2 regions of the Delftia sp. BGA-UO-ETr-SB1 genome follow, and region 1 is predicted to be linked to the other one. Evidence: predicted binding sites of a transcription regulator. Region 1 holds the regulator's gene; the other holds the start of a gene.
What was found. The regulator LexA, encoded in region 1, represses DNA repair genes until DNA is damaged. The targets are predictions, from matches to a motif close to ACTGTATNNNNATACAGT.
Positions count from the first base shown of each region.

Region 1 (3,399 bases):
GGGGCGGCCCAGCGCGTCGGGCTCGGTGGCGACGAGGATGCGGCCACGGTGCAGGCGCAGCAGGCGCTGGCGTTCGTCGAAAACGGTGTCCAAGGCGGTGGCCGTATCCAGGGCCACCAGGGAGCCGTCGGGCAGCGTCAGATTCCGGCGCTCGCCTGTGGCTGTGCGCTGGCCGGCCTGCCAGCTTTCCAGTGGTGCGCCTTTCCAGGCCATCCAGGCCGTGGCGCCGCTGCCCAGGCCCAGCGCCACGCCACGCACCACGGAGCGGCGGGTGGGCGAGGCGCGACGGCCCAGCGCCTGGCGCGCCAGTGGTGCGGGCAGATGCGACAGCTGCACGGTGACGGATTGCACGCGCAGCCAGGCGCGCTGGTGGGCGGGATCGGCCTCATGCCATTTTTGCCAGTCCTGTTGCAGGCCCGCTGTGGCGGAGGCGCCGCGCAGTTTCACGTGCCAGGCGGCGGCCTCATGCAAGGCGCGGCGGTCGTTGCCTTCCAGATGTCTCTCGCCCATGTGGCTATGCCAGGACCAGGCAGCAATGCTCCATCGCCCGGGTCAGGTAGTTGCTGACGGTGCGCAGCGATACACCCAGGCGCTGGGCGATCTCTGGGTAGCTCAGTTCCTCGAACTGGGCCAGCACGAAGGCTTCGCGAACCTTGGGGGGAAGGCCCTGGAGCATGCGGTCCACATCCAGCAGGGTCTGCTGGACGATGGCCTGCTCTTCGGGCGAAGGCGCCAGCGATTGCGGCAACTGGGCCAGATAGTCCAGATAGGACTGCTCCAGCGTGCGGCGGCGAAACAGGTCGGCGACCAGGCCCCGGGCGATGGTGGCCAGGTAGCGCCTGGGTTCGCGGATGTCCTGCTGCGGCAGGGGCGAGCGCAGCAGGCGCACAAAGGTGTCCTGGGCCAGGTCGGCGGCATCGTCACGGTTGCCCAGGCGTTTGCGCAGCAGGCTTTCCAGCCAGGGATGGTGGTTCTGGTAGAGGCTGTGCACGGAGAAGGCTGGGGCGGAGGAGGCGGGCGCGCAGTGGCAATCGCTGCTGCAAAAGATAATAAGAATGCTTATCAATTATCTTTCAGGCCGGCGCCCCTCCCGCAAAGAGGGCATCCACTTGTTGCATGTGCGCTACAGGGCAGTGGTGGCCGCCAGCCTGCACCAGATTTGCGCAGGCCGATTCCTCGTGCGGCACGCGGTCCGCGCCGCCCAGGTTTGTGTCGTGCAAGGTGTGTCGCACACCTTGCATCGGGCCTCAGTTGGACGCTGATCCGCCGTGTGCCTCCATGCGCTCCAGCGCAGCGCAGACATCCGCCATTCGCCCGGAGATGAACAGGCATTCCGGCTGCTCCTGCGGCGACCGCTGGATGATGCGCAGGCCTGAAGGCTGCTCAGGCGCGGATTGCAGGGTGGGCTGCGTCGGCAGCAATGGCAGGATCAGCTGGGCATCTCCATGGTCTGCAGCGCGTGCGGCCTTGCCGCGGCGCTGCTGGCTGCGCCGGCGTGCCTTGCTGAAAGAGATCACGTTGGCGGGCTCGGGTGCTGCGGCAGGTAATGGCTGGCACGCAGGGGCTTGTGCAAGAGGCATGGCCGACTCCATGGCGGTCGCAGTCAGGCGGATGCCATGTGCCAGGCGCAGGAAGGAAAAAGAAGACAGTGTTGGCAGAGCGAATCCCATGTGACGACTCCTGTTGGCGTGTTTCAAAGAGGCATGGACACAGGCAGGATTGCGGTTTGCGGGCAAAGCTCCGCCCAGGGCGAAGCTCCAAGGCTTCGCGCCTACCACCTGGGCGGTGCGTGAAATGGGGTGAGGCGGCCGGAGAAGGGCCGCCAGTCCGGCTTACATGGACATGCTGTTGCGGATCAGCCCCACGGCCAGGCCTTCAATGGCAAAGGCCTCTTCGGGGGCGACGCGAATCACCGGGTAATCGGGGTTTTCCGGCAGAAGTTCCACGCCCTGCGTGGTGCGGCGCAGGCGCTTGACGGTGACTTCGTCACCCAGGCGCGCCACGACGATCTGGCCGTTGCGGGCTTCGTGTGCGGACTGCACGGCCAGCAGGTCGCCGTCCATGATGCCCGCGTCGCGCATGGACATGCCGCGCACGCGCAGCAGATAGTCGGGGCGCGTCTGGAACAGGCTGGGCTCGACGGAATAGGTTTGGTCGATGTGTTCCTGCGCGAGAATGGGTGAGCCCGCCGCAACGCGGCCCACCAGGGGCAGCATCAGCGGTGCCAGGGCCGACAGCGGCAGTCCGAAGCTGGTGCCGCGCGCGGCATTGATGTTGCGCACGGTGTCGGTACGCAGGCGAATGCCGCGCGAGGTGCCGCTGACCAGTTCGATCACGCCTTTGCGGGCCAGGGCCTGCAGGTGTTCCTCGGCAGCGTTGGCGGACTTGAAGCCCAGCGTGTTGGCGATTTCCGCGCGGGTGGGAGGCGCGCCCGTGCGGGAGATGGCGGCCTGGATCAGGTCCAGGATCTGTTGCTGGCGGGCGGTGAGCTTGGGATGGTCGAGCATGGCGTGCGTCCGGTCCTTGAGGGCAGATGGCAGGCTGGGAGGCCATCTGATGATTTATACAGTATCTGTATTTTTAACCAGTTTTCCAAGAGGTGCAAGTGGGGCAGTCAAAGTTGGTGATTCTGGGCACGGGCGGGACCATCGCCGGCCGGGCGGATTCGCAGTCGCAGGGCGTGGGGTACAAGGCCGGGCAGATCACGGTGCAGTCGCTGCTGGAGGCCGTGCCGGACCTGGAGCAGCAGGCGCTGGGACCCGTGCAGACGCAGCAGATCGCGCAGGTGGACAGCAAGGATATAGACTGGCCCGTGTGGCGCGCGTTGCTGCGCGCCTGCATGCAGGCACTGGAGGATGCGGACACACGTGCCGTGGTGATCACGCATGGAACGGACACGCTGGAAGAGACGGCCTGGCTGCTGCACAGCCTGCTGCCGGCCACCAAACCCATCGTGTTGACCTGCGCCATGCGCCCGGCCACGGCCCTGTTAGCAGACGGCCCGCAGAATCTGCGCGATGCCGTGACCGTGGCTGCCAGCGGCGGGCGCAGCGGCGTATGGGTGGTGGCAGGCGGCGAGGTGCATGCGGCAGCCCAGGTGCAGAAGGTCCATCCCTACCGGCTGCAGGCAATGCGCTCCGTGGAAGGCGGGCCGCAGGCGTTGGTGGAGGAAGGGCGTGTGCGCTGGCTGGTGCCCGATGCGCCGTCCGTGCGGGCCGTGGTGCCTGCGCTCACGTCATCAGGTCTGCTGGCGCTGGATGAGCTGCCCTGGGTCGAGGTGGTGTTCAGCGGCGCCTTGGCGCGTGCCAGCGGTGTAGATGCGCTGGTGGCGGCAGGCGTGCGTGGCATCGTCGTGGCTGGCACGGGCAATGCGACGGTTCACGAAGGCATGGAAGCGGC
Region 1 covers NZ_JCAQOW010000004.1:998,395-1,001,793, forward strand. Annotated here, with positions in the region: gene AC57B5_RS05035 (FecR domain-containing protein) at 1-510, opposite strand, end outside; gene AC57B5_RS05040 (sigma-70 family RNA polymerase sigma factor) at 515-991, opposite strand; gene AC57B5_RS05045 (hypothetical protein) at 1,248-1,670, opposite strand; gene lexA (transcriptional repressor LexA) at 1,833-2,507, opposite strand; gene AC57B5_RS05055 (asparaginase) at 2,606-3,399, shown strand, end outside.

Region 2 (3,399 bases), on a different contig from region 1:
CGCCGTGCGGCCCTGGTTCGACCATGCCTCGGTGTCGGGCGAGCCCGATCTCTGGCAACTGGTGGCGCATGCGCTGCTGCTGCAGAACATCGTGGGCGAGGAGTCGCTGTCTGCGGGCGTCTGGTATGTGTCCATCGACTTCCAGCTTTTTGCGCTGACGGCGCTGCTGCTGGCCGGCACGCGCTGGGGCGGTGCCTTGCTGCGCCGCCGCTTTGGCGGCGACGCCCTGTCACGCTGCTGGCCCTGGACGCTGAGCGTGGCGCAGGCGCTGGTGGTGATCGGCGTGGCGGCCTCGCTGCTGGGCTTCAATCTGGATGCGCAATGGGATGTGTGGGCGCCGTACTTCTTTGGCGCCTACGGCCTGGGCATGCTGGCCTACTGGGCCGCGCATGCGGACAAGTCCTCGACGGCCTGGAGCTGGTCCCTGCTGATCGTGGCCCTGGTCGTGGCGGCGCTGGCACTGGAGTGGCGCGACCGCATCGCGCTGGCCGGTGCCACGGCGCTGGCCCTGGTCGCGGCCATGCGCAGCCCCGCGTTTGCCCAGGCACAAGGCTGGGCGCCGCTGCGCCGGCTGGGCAAGATTTCGTACTCGGTGTTTCTCGTGCACTTCTCGGTCTGCCTGCTGGTCAATGCCGTGGAAAGCCATTTCTGGCCACATTCCATTCCCGCCGCCCTGCTGGGCATGTGCACGGCCTTCGTGCTGTCGATTGCGGCCGGCCATCTGCTGTACGAGCGCGTGGAGCGCCACGTTCCCAGCTGGCACATGGCGCTGCGCTGGCAGGCGGGCCTGGTGGGCACCGGCCTGATCGCGGCGTTTCTGGCAGGCCTGCGCTGAGGCGCCGTGCGTCAGTCCACAAACAACAAAGGCAGCCGGTTGGCTGCCTTTTTCGCTTCACGCCGGTCGGCGTTCAACGGTGCAGCTCGCCTGCGCTTTCCGGCTGGAACTCGATGGCATCCACGCGCACGGTGACCTGGCCCGAGGGACCGGCCATGCGCGACTGGTCGCCCACGCTCAGGCCCAGCAGGGCAATGCCCACGGGCGCGAAGACCGACACCTTGTCGGAGCTGCCATCCATCTCCTTGGGATAGACCAGGGTCAGCGTATTGGACTTGCCCGACTCCAGCAGCGTGAAGCGCACGGTGGAGTTCATGGTCACCACATTGGGCGGCATTTCCTTGGGTTCGAGCACGTCGGCGCGGTCCAGCTCGGCCTCGAGCGCGTCGCGGCCGGGGAAGGCGGGTTGCTTGTCCAGCAGGGCCTCGATGCGCTCCAGGTCCAGGGACGAAAGAATGATGTGGGGCTTGCGCTCCATGGTGTTGGCTCCCTTGTGTGCTTGCGCCGTGGCTGCAGTGAAGGGCAGCGGCGCCCAAACGGACAAAAGCCCGGGCAACGCGGTTGTCCGGGCCAAGGCATCTTCAGAAAAGAGAAAAGCACCAAGTTGGTGCGATAGGCCCATTGTGCAGGCCCGTGTGGGTTCTGCCAAGCGAACCCGCACGGTGCGGTGCGGATTGGCGTGGGCACTTGCCAAGCCGGCAAAACCCACTTCGCAACTGCAGGCATGCGGGGAGTGCTTGTTGGTATGACTGTATTTTTATACAGTTGCCCCATGCTGCCCAGTCCTCCCACGCCTCATCACGACACGGCCCGGGTGCCCCTGCACGCCATCAAGGGCCGGGGCGCAGCCAGCCAACTGGCCCACCGCTTCACCACCGACCCGCGCGAGGCCTTTGACGACGGCTGGGGCAGCCTTGAGGCGCCTGCCGAAGGCGAGGAAGCCGCGACCCTGCGCACCGAACTGCGCTGGGAGCAGGCCCGCTCGGCGCTGAGCCGCCACCAGTCGCCCGACCTGCCGTTTCACATGGGGCTCAATCCCTACCGGGGCTGCGAGCATGGCTGCATCTATTGCTATGCCCGGCCCACGCACAGCTACCTGGGCTGGTCGCCAGGGCTGGACTTCGAGACCCGGCTCATCGCCAAGCAGAACCTGCCCGAGCTGCTGCGCGCCGAGCTGTCGCGCGCCAGCCATGTGGCCGCGCCCGTGATGCTGGGCTCGGTCACCGACTGCTACCAGCCCATAGAGCGCGAGCTGGGGCTGACGCGCCGCCTGATCGAAGTGCTGGCCGAGGCGCGCCACCCGTTTTCCATCGTCACCAAGGGCAGCGGGGTGGAGCGTGACCTGGACCTGCTGGCCCCGCTGGCGCGCCAGGGCCTGGCCTCGGTGCACATCACGCTGACCACGCTGGATGCCGATCTGGCACGCCACCTGGAGCCGCGCGCCGCCGCGCCGCACCGCCGGCTGCGCAGCATCCGCGCGCTGACCGAGGCGGGCGTGCCCGTGGGCGTGAGCCTGGCACCGCAGATTCCCTTCATCAACGAAGACCTGGAGAAGGTGCTGGAGGCGGCCGCCGACGCAGGCGCGCGCCACGCCTTCTATGCCGTGCTGCGCCTGCCCTGGGAAGTGGCGCCGCTGTTCGAGCAATGGCTGCAGGTGCACTACCCCGACCGCGCCCGCCGCGTGATGGAGCGCGTGCGCGACCTGCACGGCATCCAGGGCGAGCAGCGCGAGGCCGGCCGCGTGTACAACGCCGAGTTCGGCCAGCGCATGAAAGGTACCGGCCACTGGGCCGAGCTGCTGCGCCAGCGCTTCGCCCTGGCCTGCCGTCGGTACGGGTTCAACCGCGAGCCGCTGCGGCTCGATTGCAGCCTCTACCACCCGTCGCTTTTGCTGCCGCAGCGCAGCTTGTTCTGAGAGCCTGCGTGCCAGGCACAGGTCAGGGCATGGTCCGCTAGCGGGAATCGATCAGCTCGGACAAGGCGGCTGCCAGCGGGGAGCGCACCGAAGAGCGCAGCCACACCATGCCCACTTCGCGGGACGGGCTCGGAGGGGGCAGCGGCCATCGGCGCGTTCTGGCATCCGGCGGTCCCAGCACGGGCCAGTCCGGCAGGATGGAGACACCGAAGCCTTCCGCAACCAGCTGTGCGATCTGCTCGATGCCGTCCAGCTCGAAGCGCACTTTCGGCTTGATGCCGTGGCCCCGCAGGTATTCATCCGCCATTTTTCCTGCCACCACCTTGCGGTCGTACTGGATGAAGGGCTCGCGTGCGGCCGTGAGCAGCGGATCGCGCACCTTCATGTCCCGGGGCGCGAGAAGAATCAGCGCCTCGCTGCGCATCAGCCGCCATTCGCAGGTCTTGGGCATGGCGAAGGCCGGGTGCACAATGATGGCCGCATCCAGATGGCCGGCCTGCACCTGGTCCAGCAGCAGTGAGGAGGTGCCGGGTTCGATGTAGACGCGCACGGCCGGATGGGCGCTCATCCACCGGCGCAGCAGCGGGGGCACCAGGCCCATCAGCGCCGTGGGCGTTGCCCCCAGCCTCAATGGGCCTGCGGGAAGCTC
Region 2 covers NZ_JCAQOW010000005.1:116,648-120,046, reverse strand. Annotated here, with positions in the region: gene AC57B5_RS10715 (acyltransferase family protein) at 1-835, shown strand, start outside; gene rnk (nucleoside diphosphate kinase regulator) at 909-1,313, opposite strand; gene AC57B5_RS10705 (PA0069 family radical SAM protein) at 1,608-2,750, shown strand; gene AC57B5_RS10700 (LysR family transcriptional regulator) at 2,788-3,399, opposite strand, start outside.
Region 2: a site for LexA is predicted at 1,584-1,601, ahead of AC57B5_RS10705 (PA0069 family radical SAM protein). Genes of this name have one in related genera too.